One region of the Paenibacillus sp. FSL H7-0703 genome, then DNA from elsewhere that is predicted to be linked to it. Evidence: predicted binding sites of a transcription regulator. Region 1 holds the regulator's gene; each other region holds the start of a gene.
What was found. The regulator LexA, encoded in region 1, represses DNA repair genes until DNA is damaged. The targets are predictions, from matches to a motif close to CGAACATATGTTCG.
Positions count from the first base shown of each region.

Region 2: a site for LexA is predicted at 1,442-1,455, ahead of recA (recombinase RecA). Genes of this name have one in related genera too.
Region 3: a site for LexA is predicted at 1,693-1,706, ahead of MHB46_RS21730 (YolD-like family protein). Genes of this name have one in related genera too.
Region 4: a site for LexA is predicted at 1,786-1,799, ahead of MHB46_RS25315 (YolD-like family protein). Genes of this name have one in related genera too.

Region 1 covers NZ_JBBOPF010000001.1:90,438-93,615, reverse strand. The annotation lists gene MHB46_RS00425 (hypothetical protein) at 124-633, opposite strand; gene MHB46_RS00420 (DUF896 domain-containing protein) at 754-960, opposite strand; gene MHB46_RS00415 (LysM peptidoglycan-binding domain-containing protein) at 1,069-1,437, opposite strand; gene lexA (transcriptional repressor LexA) at 1,626-2,252, shown strand; gene MHB46_RS00405 (hypothetical protein) at 2,527-2,829, shown strand; gene MHB46_RS00400 (hypothetical protein) at 3,064-3,178, shown strand, end outside.
Region 2 covers NZ_JBBOPF010000001.1:1,077,943-1,081,120, reverse strand. The annotation lists gene MHB46_RS04205 (competence/damage-inducible protein A) at 14-1,282, shown strand; gene recA (recombinase RecA) at 1,525-2,586, shown strand; gene MHB46_RS04195 (regulatory protein RecX) at 2,781-3,178, shown strand, end outside.
Region 3 covers NZ_JBBOPF010000001.1:4,819,419-4,822,596, reverse strand. The annotation lists gene MHB46_RS21740 (hypothetical protein) at 1-71, opposite strand, end outside; gene MHB46_RS26275 (accessory gene regulator ArgB-like protein) at 64-588, opposite strand; gene MHB46_RS21735 (hypothetical protein) at 539-1,252, opposite strand; gene MHB46_RS21730 (YolD-like family protein) at 1,318-1,653, opposite strand; gene MHB46_RS21725 (hypothetical protein) at 1,865-2,335, shown strand; gene MHB46_RS21720 (hypothetical protein) at 2,322-2,822, shown strand; gene MHB46_RS21715 (hypothetical protein) at 2,858-3,130, opposite strand.
Region 4 covers NZ_JBBOPF010000002.1:255,583-258,760, forward strand. The annotation lists gene cysK (cysteine synthase A) at 10-951, shown strand; gene MHB46_RS25315 (YolD-like family protein) at 1,411-1,746, opposite strand; gene MHB46_RS25320 (bZIP transcription factor) at 1,898-2,497, shown strand; gene MHB46_RS25325 (serine hydrolase domain-containing protein) at 3,151-3,178, opposite strand, start outside.

The DNA.
Region 1 (3,178 bases):
TACACCTATTTGCTCGGTTAAATATTTGAATCGTTATGTGTGCCCATATTAAGCAAGCGGCCGCAGCATGTTATATGAAATAACATCATACGGCCTTTGTTAAAGAGCTACAGGCTAAATCAGTTATTTCTTGTCCACCTGTATCTGATTGGATAGCGCAAACTTCTCAAGTCGCTCTGCAATGGCATCCGTGTCATAGCGACCTAATGATTTTGTGAAAATGAAATTACCGCCCTTACCTTTTCTTTCAACGGTTACGTAACCCTTTTCAATCTTGATGGCTTTCATGTCCCCAGCCGTCATTGGACGTTCTCTACCACCTTTCAGCATATAGAGAGTATCCTTTCCCACTTTCAGATAAGGACGACGGATGAAAAAGATAACAGCCAGCATCAAGTAGAGGCCGAATACAAGCCAATCCATTCCTCGCATGCCAGTCTTAGTCAAAAAGTAACTCATAAGCATGTACAATACAGAAAGACCAGCCAGCATAATTGGCACAGTAATGTTACGACCACGGAAAATATCCATTGCAGAACCTGCGCCATTAATGGTTTGAATGCCTTGCTTTTTGCGCGATTTATTTAAATGCGCTGTGTTTTTGCGTACTTTTCTTTCAAATGATCGGGCCATCTCTCAATTCCTTCCCAGATATATTACAATAAAACAATTGCCTCAAAGCTGATCTATATAGATACCGAGAACGGTACCTAAAACAAAAGGCAAATTGCAGGCTTGGGCGCTTTAACAACTTTAATGCTTCAGCCCGTCATTTCCCTTCGATGTATCATCGTCCACAAATTCAATCGTTTCAAGCTGCTGCCGAAAATTACGGCGAATGTTACCTAAATAAATTTCCCGAAGATTGGCGCGCTCTGTGGCTTCCTCTTCCGTCAAACCCTCGGATTTTGCTTTGCGCGCTAATTCATTGATGCGCTGAACTAAGCTGTCTATATCCAAATTGTGTCCCCTCCATAAAAGCAAAGATATAATACACTTTGACATGTAGAAAAGAGCTTGTCAAGGCTCCCGCATTACGCTCCCTGACAAGCTCTAATTGTCTATAGATCAGAAGTTAGGAAGCTTGAGTACCTGACCTGCCTGTACTCCCCGATCCTCCAAACCGTTAATCCGCACAATTCCTTCTATATATACCCGTGTATCCATTCGTTCCGGTTTATGATTTGCGGCAATCTCCCACAACGTATCTCCAGGTTGTACGGTCAGTTTAGTCACTTCTTCCTTGGAAGCTGAAGGTGCCGCGAAAACCGTAAGTACACCTGCCCCTGCAATCCAAGCAACAATCACTAAAATAAGAAGCTTAACTAAAAGAGTATTAGTAATAATTTGCATAAAATGCGCTCTACCCTCTTTTCGGGTCTCCTGCAAATTTTCTGAATTCATCGGAAAAATACTTTGATAAGTGCTATATTTCATCATTGGCTGCGACCTCCAAACGTTTGTTCTTATGTTTTCACAATATAACACGAACATTTGTTTTGTTCAATAGAAAAGAGAACAAAAGTTCGCGATTATTTTTAGGGATTATTTAGAACTTATGTTTGTACGAACGGAGGTTCTATGCTATAATTTTCCCAAACGTTACTAAATGGGGTTGATACGGTATGTCTAAGATTTCGAGCCGCCAGCAGGCCATTCTTGAATTTATCCGCAATGAAGTGCGTCTAAAGGGATACCCCCCTTCTGTACGCGAAATAGGCGAGGCTGTCGGATTGGCCTCCAGTTCTACGGTTCACGGTCATTTGGATCGTTTAGAGAAAAAAGGACTCATTCGACGCGATCCTACAAAACCACGGGCTATTGAGTTACTCGGTCAAGACGAATCGGATAACAGCAACTTGATTAATTACTCCATTAGTCGTGTCCCCGTCGTCGGCAAAGTAACTGCTGGCCTTCCTATTACGGCGACAGAAAATATTGAAGATTACTTTCCTCTTCCCCAACACTTTGTTGGTGAGGATAAAATATTCATGTTATCTGTTGTAGGCGAAAGCATGATTGAGGCTGGGATTGCTAACGGAGACTATGTAATCGTACGTCAGCAGCAGACCGCTGATAATGGCGATATTGTTGTAGCTATGACAGATGAAGACGAAGCTACAGTTAAAACCTTCTACAAAGAAAAAGATCATATCCGGCTTCAACCTGAAAATCCAGCCTTTGAACCGCTTCGCCTGACACACGTCAGCATTTTGGGCAAGGTTGTAGGACTCTTCCGGGACTTCCACTGATTTCTCGTTCTTTCTTCCCCGTTATTCTAACCACTAATACAAAACCGGCTGCCTAGGGCAAGCCGGTTTTGTATTGTTATTATGTATCTCACAACTATTTTTTCATTTCAGCAACCTATTCCTATTGTTTCTACTATAAAATCAGCCTCCTCATCTCAAATAATCACCCACTGATCTTGAGCAGCTATACTGTTATGGGCAAAACTAATAGATCTTTCTTTGTTTTGGATAAATATGGTATATTAATTACTCATAGCTCTGTAGGAGGAATTAAATGAAAAAAATTATAATTTCAGCGTTTTTTGTGATATTTATCGCCATAAGCTGTGTAGTACCAACAATGGATCATTTGTATGCAAAAGAGAAATCACACATAACAACCTACGATCGTATTCAGTACATACAAATACTTATCCATTTCAGGTATTTAGAAAAGCAACTCGAAGCTGTAATTTCCGAAAGAAACAATTATCCAGAAGACAGCCAAGAATATAAACTGCTCTCTGAACAACTGAATCATATTCTTGCTCAAGAGGCGTACTACGAGAAAAAACTTAACACTCTTAATAGTAAATAATTTTCATACTAAACTGCATATTATTTATCTACACTATTAGACTCATGCCGACCTGCCTGTAACATTCTCCTGCAACGTAAAGTTGAAATGGCGAAGACAGGTTCGCATGAGTTTTTTGTTAACCATTAGTAATATAGGTACCAGCTTCTTTTTGCTTTTAATAGATTTATGCTGATACATTACTATCACAATTGACATATGTATATAGCAGACCTAAGCAAAGGAGATATGCAGATGATCAGAAATAGAGTTAAAACGTATAAGCATCGCATCGGGAAAAACAGATATCTGGTCGTTAAAGTCTTTCAAGCCGCAGCTGCTAAAACAGGAAGCGGAAATGCACTAGCAA
Region 2 (3,178 bases), 990 kb from region 1:
GGAGGAAGAATTGATGAAAGCTGAAATAATTGCAGTAGGAACAGAGTTATTACTCGGACAAATAGTGAATACAAATGCTCAATATTTGTCACAAGAGCTGGCTACAATTGGAATCGATGTATATTTTCAGACTGTGGTTGGCGATAACATAGATCGGCTTCAGGAAGCGATAAGAATTGCTCAGAAGCGTGCGGATATTATTTTGTTTTCCGGCGGTCTGGGGCCGACTCAGGATGATTTGACGAAAGAGGCGATAGCGGCTGTATTGGGGCGAAAATTGCACATAGATCGTCTTGCAATGGACAAGCTAGATCAATTTTTCCGTAACCGTGGGGTAGAAATGACCGAGAATAACCGCCGGCAGGCGCTTTCTATTGAAGGTGCTACTCCACTTGAAAATGAGACAGGGCTAGCTGTGGGCGACGCGATTGCACAGGACGGTAAATTTTATGTAGTTTTGCCTGGACCGCCTAAGGAACTCAAACCCATGTTTGCAAACCATGCGAAACCTTGGTTGCTTCAGCAAGCATTGAGCGGTGAGGAAATGCCAATTTATTCGAAAATGCTAAAATTTGCAGGGATCGGTGAGTCAGCTCTTGAAACCCATTTGTTAGATTTGATCCAATCCCAGACAGATCCTACGATTGCTCCTTATGCCAAGGAAGGGGAAGTCACGATCCGTATATCCACCAAGGCGGCCAGCGAAAGTGAAGCATTAATTAAGTTGACAGCTACGGAAGTAGAAATTCAGCAGCGTCTTTCGGAGTATATGTATGCAAGCGAGGATGTTGCGCTGGAGAAGGTTATCGTAGATCTAATGGCCAAACGCGAACTCACTGTGAGTGCGGCAGAAAGCTGTACAGGTGGAATGCTGATGGAACAGATTACTTCTATACCTGGCAGTGCTGCTATGTTTCAAGGTGGCATCGTGTGCTATTCCAATGAAATGAAGATGAAGTTACTCAACGTGCCTTATGATTATTTGGAAGGGGACCATGCGCCAGGCGCAGTGAGTAAGGAAGTAGCCCTTGTGCTTGCAGAGCAGGCGAGAATGATCATGGATAGCGATTTTGGACTTTCAGTTACTGGTGTAGCTGGGCCTGGGTATTCCGAACGGAAGCCAGTCGGTCTAGTGTATATTGGCATTGCTGAACGCGACAAGGAAACGGAAGTACATGAACTGAGACTGAGTGGCAACCGTGAAACAATCCGACTGCGATCAGTTAAAGCAATCCTGTACAGATTGTGGCGCAGGCTGGTAGAGAACGAGAAACTCTCTTAAACATCTATGTACAGTGTGACTCGTAGAGTTGTTTTAGATAGATATTCATGGTATAATCATCTTATCGGAAGAACCGTTGCAAAGCCTTTTGCCAGCGGTTCTTTTTTTGTTTTAAGAGACAGGTGTAATTATAGAAGAGAGTTGTGCGAATAAAAAAAACGAATGTATGTTCGAAAAAATGCTTGGCAAGCGTGTCAAAACAAGGTATTATTAAAGTACAAACAATGAAGGATGTGAGTTTATTGTCAGATCGTCGTGCTGCGCTGGATATGGCGCTCCGTCAAATAGAAAAGCAATTTGGTAAAGGTTCCATTATGAAGTTGGGTGAGTCTACCCATATGCAAGTGGAAACGATCCCCAGTGGTTCGATTGCTTTGGATATTGCGTTAGGAACGGGCGGCTTTCCAAGAGGCCGGGTTATTGAAATATACGGACCGGAATCATCCGGTAAAACGACAGTAGCTCTTCACGCTATCGCAGAGGTGCAAAAAACAGGCGGACAAGCCGCCTTTATCGACGCCGAGCATGCGCTTGATCCGTCGTATGCAAGCAAGCTGGGTGTCAATATTGATGAGTTGTTACTATCGCAACCAGATACAGGAGAGCAGGCGCTTGAGATTGCCGAAGCCCTTGTACGTAGTGGAGCAGTAGACATTGTAGTTGTTGACTCCGTAGCGGCACTTGTGCCCAAGGCAGAGATTGAAGGCGAAATGGGAGATTCCCACGTTGGTCTTCAAGCACGTTTGATGTCTCAGGCATTGCGTAAGCTTTCTGGAGCCATTAATAAGTCGAAAACCATTGCTATTTTTATTAACCAGCTACGTGAAAAAGTAGGTGTTATGTTCGGTAACCCTGAAACAACACCAGGTGGACGCGCCTTGAAGTTTTACTCTACGGTACGTTTGGATGTTCGTCGTATTGAAAGTTTGAAAATGGGTAACGACATTGTGGGTAACCGCACACGTATTAAAGTCGTGAAGAACAAAGTTGCCCCTCCTTTCCGTCAGGCTGAGGTGGATATTATGTACGGTGAGGGTATTTCCAAAGAAGGTAGCTTGATCGATATCGGTACGGAGCATGACATTGTCGACAAGAGCGGAGCCTGGTATTCCTACGAAGGTGAGCGCCTTGGTCAGGGACGTGAGAATGCTAAACAATTTTTGAAGGAAAATCCGAATATTGCTAGTACGATCGAACAAAAAATTCGGGTGGCCAGCAATTTGGTTACGACGGTTGCTCCGCCTACAGAAGAAGAGTTGGCACAGCAAGCGAAGGAAGAACAGGAATTGTTGGAGCTTGAATAAAGCTTGGTGAACCCTGATTTGTGAACTGGGGCCAGGGTTATGGCACCGTCCGTTTGAATAGCATGATTCTGATGCCCTGCACAGTTGTGCAGGGCATTTTTGCATCAACTAAAGTCTGCTTTGTCGCGGAATCTAACTTTGCGTAGCAGGTGTTCAAAGGCTGCTTTCGTGAATTTCAAAGTGAGGGAAATATATTGCAGTTGGACGATGAAGATGAATACACTTCGGAAGCAAATAAGCAACAAGGGATTTCTCTTTTTCCGGATCATGAGGAATTGATGATTACTAGGGTAGAGCAGGGACAGGGACGCAAACGTGGAAGGTATATCATTCATTTTGGTCCGTATTCGCTGTCTGTATTAGAAGATGTAATGATCAAGTACAATATGTTCAAAGGAACGTCATTTGATAAAAAAGAACTGGAAGATATCGTTCTGGCAGATGAAAAGCAACAGGCTTATGTACTTGCGCTTCGCTATTTGGGGCGAAAGCCTCGCACACGTCAGGAAATTGCCCAACGTTTGTTACAAAAAGAACTGGATCAGTCTGTTATTGACGAAGTAATGGTTCGACTGCAAAGGGAACAACTCGT
Region 3 (3,178 bases), 4.7 Mb from region 1:
TCGTTTCTCGATGCAATTTCAGCATCTTTAGTCAAACGGTTTGCTGCTAAACGTGCGATCTTCTTATTCATCCTGCTCACCTCCCTTCCGTGGTAGAAGTAGAACAGCCTGAGCCGTGAAAGATAGAGCAATTACAGGGGATTGGATTATAAAATTAGTGATTACGACAGCTAACGAAATCCATTTTAAATATGGATCTAATCCCGAAGGATTAAGGTCCTTAGATTTGCGAGGAGCCACATAGAGTACAATTACTGCCGATATGGCTGTAAGAAGTAACGTGCCTTCATATCCCAAATGTATCAATGGAATTGCTGCGAAAAGTGCAGCTGAAAATACAGCACAGAATGTTAGAGAACGAAAATGGAACCCGCCCGAAAACTTCCTGAGGGCAACGAAAGAAAGAAAGGCCAATAGGGCATTTAAAACATCCCCTAGTACCCATCCGAACAATAGCGTAAGTATTAGGCCAGAATACCAATTAAGCTTAATCGCAATTATATATGTTAGTACGTCGGCGCTGCCGGGTCCGTCTGGATCAGCTCTTTTTATTCCTAACGCGATACGCCTCGATAGCCTTTCTAGCATCTTCCCTGTCCTCCTTACGTGAAAAGAAATAAGAGAGACCAAATGTGAATATAGACATAAGCAACAAAATAAACGGACTTAGCTGGTATAAAAGCACCCCTGCTATGCAGATGGTTACAGAGGATAAAAGAGCGCTAATTGATACTCTCCTATTTTCTTCGGATAAATAATTTTCACGCCACAAAAAATCGTGTGGTGGCGTGACAATAAATGAAAATCCAACATAATAAATCCTGAGGGCAAAAGATATAGCAAAGCTGATAAGTATATATGTTATTTGGAGGACAAAGACCTGATAGGTTGTGTTTTGCTGTAGTACACCGGTCTGCAAAATACCCAACAAGTTATACAGGTAATAAACACCGACCTGCAAAATTGCATATGCACTAATACCAGCTCCTAAGATAAATGCGGCTAAATGCGTTTTAATCGCCATTCCATAACGGAAAAACAATATAAAGAGTATATATTGTAAAGGTAGATCCCATTTTGGAATGTCAAAAACCACACGCATAAAAAATGAAATTATGGCTATGAATATCCCAAACCCAATAATCCTTTTTTTATATGATGCAACTGGCAACATATATATTTTCAAGGAGAACACCATAACGGCTATTGCATCCAAAATACCGAGTAATATATAAATCGCATTACTTAACACCTCACACCGCCTATCTAATTAATCTACCTTAATTATATAGGGGCGCATGACGTAAGCAAGAGATTTTAAAAATTTGTCGATATAATATCCTCTAGCTTAATCCAGCTAAAATCATCTTCCCCGCGAAACAGTTTTACCTCACGTCTAGCCGTGTTAATTGACGTAACTACACCAGTCATAACCGTATCGTCAAACGGGCTAAATACGGTCACCGTGACGGCGTTGCGTGAGTTGTAAGAGTCTATGAGCGCCCGCTCGATGAGCTGAACCTCTTGGTCGTCCAACTCAGGTTTACCGCGGTGCTGGCGATCCTTCATTAACTTTAAATATGCTTCCTTATGCTCCGGTATAATAATGCGCGAGCTTTCCCATAACCCATTTTCCTCTAATTTTTTAGACATGTATGTAGCCTCCTGATGTGTTATGTATTGATTATATTGCGAACACTTGTTCTGTGCAATAAAATATTATTGCCAAGTCACACAGAAGTTTTTCAATTTAGGTTGTTTTCTTACTCCTGAGTTTACCTATATTATATTGGCAGATATAGCCAAACGCGTATCAATAGGGTAAACTATACTTACGGAAGATGCACAGCAACTACTCCAGCCGATGGAGATTCATGACGGTGAGAATATGCTTAACGATACAAGAATTTATTACTTTATCCTTTCAGAGGACATGACCAACATAGGCGCTTTCGATGAAAAGAAAAAAATGTTAATATATGAGCCTTTTTATAAACGAAAGATGTCTCTACCTTCAAAATTGAAATTTTGCATTACTTCAGCTATGCATTTACATGAACCTAAAAACAATAGAATCACTGCTGAGTTTAGAGACCCATCTGGAAATGTGTTGGATGTACTCCCGCTTAGTGAATTAATGTTAGAAAATAATAATGATATAGAGAAAATTAAGTCTGTAGATGGAGGCGTTAGCGTCGCCACACAACAGGGTATTGAAGTTGATACGGCCGGAGAATATCATTTTGTTGTTTTATTGAATGACGAAGTCACCCTGTTTACAGCCCCGGTTATAATAGAAAATGAAAATGGGGATTCGAGCGATGACGATGAATAATTTCGTGAAAATAGGAGATAGAGAAGGCTCAAATGTAGTAAAGTTCGGAATAAAAGAAAACAGACGGCAAAAAACTACTCCTAAACAACAATGGTCTTCAAATGAATCAGCAGCTGGTGAGGAAAGCCCAACAGGAAGCGGAGGTGGAGGCGGAATGAACGATATACTGCGTAGAATAGAAAGTCTGGAGCAAGGTCAAAAAGACTTGAAAGACGATTTAAAAGATAAGGTTTCAAAATCAGACTTGGACAAATCCACTTTAGAATTGAAGCTATACATGCGTGAACTTTTCGAAAAAGTGCCCACCGAAGACAGAATCAAGACCATCTTTAGTGAACAACTTAAGTCCCACGGTGTAGCCACTGAAACATATGTAAAAGCACAAATCAACGAATCTAACGCTACTCTAATGAAATGGATTGTCGGAATCGGAATATCGGCAATTGTTTCTATTGGTTTGGCCCTAATACGCTTTTTCACTCATTAAAACGAAAGTCCGCCACGCGTCGGACTTTCGTTTTTTTAATATTCTGTATAGTACCTATTTGCAGCCCCCGGAGGCGTGACAATCTTCTGATCACGATCCCAGCCTTCAATAATGACAATATGCCGTGTGTCCGATTTGTTTTCCCACAAGATATAATTATCCTTTTCAAGAGCCAGCAGCCCCGCCTTTATGTCCTCTGTGCGCCTTCCCGTCTTTATCTCCAATTCCTTCATTGTCGGTAGCCGTCTTCTTCCGGCTGAATAGTTGTAGAGTATCCGCAGTAATTTTCGTTCGATGTCTGGTAGCATGATGATCACTCCTCTGTGAATATTATATGCAAACATGTGTTCGTTATT
Region 4 (3,178 bases), on a different contig from region 1:
GGGATAATTTTGACTAAAATTCACCAAAAGTTGACAGAATTAATTGGAAATACTCCTTTGTTAGCACTGTTGAACTACAGCCAAATCCAAAATATTGAGGCAAGCGTGGTAGCAAAGTTGGAATATTTAAATCCGGCTGGTAGCGTTAAGGACCGCATTGGATATGCTATGATTAAAGACGCTGAGGAGAAGGGCTTAATCAATAAAGACTCCGTTATTATCGAGCCGACAAGTGGAAATACTGGAATCGGACTTGCATTTGCAGCTGCGTCTCTTGGATATAAACTTATAATTACACTTCCTGAAACGTTTAGTATCGAACGTCGTAAGCTTTTGACTGCGTTCGGTGCTGAGCTTGTGTTAACACCGGGATCCGAGGGGATGAGAGGCGCTATCAAGCGTGCTGAGCTCTTAGCTGCCGAAATACCGAACTCTTTCATACCACAGCAATTCAGCAATCCTGCCAATCCAGAAATTCATCGCAAAACTACAGCGGAGGAAATCTGGCAGGATACAGACGGCGGTGTAGATATTTTTATCGCGGGCGTAGGTACAGGTGGAACTATTTCGGGCGTTGGCCAAGTATTGAAGGAACGAAAACCTTCTGTAAAAGTGATAGCCGTCGAACCGTTCGATTCACCAGTGCTGTCTGGCGGTACTCCAGGTTCACATCAACTACAAGGACTCGGTGCTGGTTTCATTCCAAATAACTTTAATGAAGAATATGTGGATGAGGTTTTCAAAGTTAAAAACGAAGATGCGTTTGAAACTGCACGCCTGCTTGCCAAAACAGAAGGGCTGCTTGTTGGTATTTCTTCTGGGGCTGCGGTTTATGCAGCAACACAAATTGCGAAACTTCCAGAAAACAAAGGCAAGATGATCGTGGTCATATTACCTGATACAGGTGAGCGTTATTTATCCACTCCGCTTTTCTCACACGTAGAATTATAAAACGCCGAAGGCAGGGATCCTCCTGCCTCATTTGTTAATTTTCCAGCCACGACAAGCAAGAGCCTATAGAATTGCTTCATTAACCTAAATTGATACCTTTCTTCGCCAGCGGTCCATTTTTCGCACAACGAATGGACCGCTAGCGAAGAAAAAGTTACCTTGGCCCAGCGCGATGTCATTGTAGCTCATCAGGCTTTTTCTGTAAAAGTGAGCTTCTCCGTAATAGTCTTGTACCACTCTGTAAGCCTCTTTCTTTAACTTGATGCGGGTGTAACGCATCATCATCAGGAAGTCTTCGATTGCGATATGAGGATCTGCTTTTTTAGTTAATCAGCTAAAACACTAGCGTCAAATGCTCCTAGAAAGACTTCGACTTGAAATGTCGTAGGTAAGGCGGTTGAAAATATTTCTTGTTTGTTGGATAACGTCAGTAGAATATTTACTCCCCTTAGATTTTTGCTAGATACTTGCTGAAATGATATCCTCCAACTTGTTCCAACTAAAATCATCCTCGCCACGAAACAGTTTCACTTCCCTGCGAGCAGTATTTATAGACATGATTACACCTGTGAGTTCTTCGTCATCGAACGGGCTAAAAACCACTATCGATATAGGTTGACGTGTGTTGTAAGAGACTATGATCGCCTGCTCAATTAGCTGCACTTCTTGATCATCAAGTTCAGGCTTACCACGCCGTTGGCGATCTTTCATAAGCTTCAGGCATGCTTCCTTATGTTTAGGGATGATTATCCGACTGCTTTCCCATAATCCATTGCCCTCAAGTTTCTTTCCCATGTATACAGCCTCCTGATGTGTTATGTAGAAATCATATTCCGAACATACGTTCTAGACAAGGCTTTTTGTATGCCGAATCCAAAACTTTTGTCCTAGAAAAATATTCCTAGGTCTGATAGACTACACGAAAATACAAAATCAGGGGGATAATATGAAAATTGTAACAGGTATATTGGTGGCTGCCGCGTTTCTAACGCTTGCAGCTTGCTCGCCTAAACAAACTGCCACAACAAATGACACTAAACCAGCTACTACGCCAACGAATACTGCCGCACCAGCAGCACCAGTGGAACAAAAGCAAGAAGATACGGTTACACCTATTAAAAAGGGCGAGACAGTTACAATACAAGATTTCGCTGATATAACAGTAACGGGAAATAAGATTTCGAAAAAAATCGAACCCTCTAAACCGGGAGACTTCCACACACTATACAAATCCAAAGAAACAGACTCCACCTTCTTTGCTCTAATCATTAAAGCCAAAAATCTTGGGACAGAAGGTATTAAAGCGGATAAAATAGCGGAAGTAAACCTAAAATTTGATAACAAATATGATTATGATACATTCAGTACTATTGAGGAACGTGGTGGTGAAGACTTTACTTACACCAACATAACTAGCGTAGACCCACTTAAAACGGGAACACTGTACTATCTTTCAGAGATCCCCAATGAGGTGGCTAAAAGTGATAAGCCATTAAAAGCAGAGATAAAGATTCAGGATAAAGTTTACGAATATACGATCAGATAAAAAACAACCCCTGAGCAATCCGGGGTTTTAATCTACTGTCAGCAGAAACCAAAGTATTTGACTGAGTGTCTTTATTCCATGCGACCTTTCGAATTGTCATACCGCTAGACTTCATAAAATAAGTTTTAGACGGACTTAGAAATTGGAACAGCGACAACTAAGGACGAGAAGATAAAGTCCTAGACTGTCGCTGTTCCATTGAACTAACGTATCCCGTTAGCGGAATAACATATACGAAATTCTGATATTTTTGTACAACAGTCTTAATGTTTGATTTTCCTTGAAGTCTTTTTTAAATAGAAATTGTAGGCTGGTGCAATGTGTAGGTTAGTAATATTACGTCGTCTATACCTACTATATTTCTAAAAATTTATATATATTTTCTTATTCTCTATTTCGAATTTGCGTCTAACCTATTTTACCGATTTCGGCGGTAAACAATCTGTTGGCGGAAGTGGTAAAGAAGTTGATAGTAGAGCTTGACTGACCGAATATAAAATACGCCGTCGTTATGCCTCTCGTGCATCTTATCTATTTTGATGTCGTTTTATTCTGAATGCTGACATATGTGTCTCGATTGCATGAAACGACGGTTAATCACAGCAGAAACCGACATCCGCCCTCAAATAAAGGGCGCGATGTCGGCTTTAAACTTAACGGCCAAACTCCTTATTGATTATT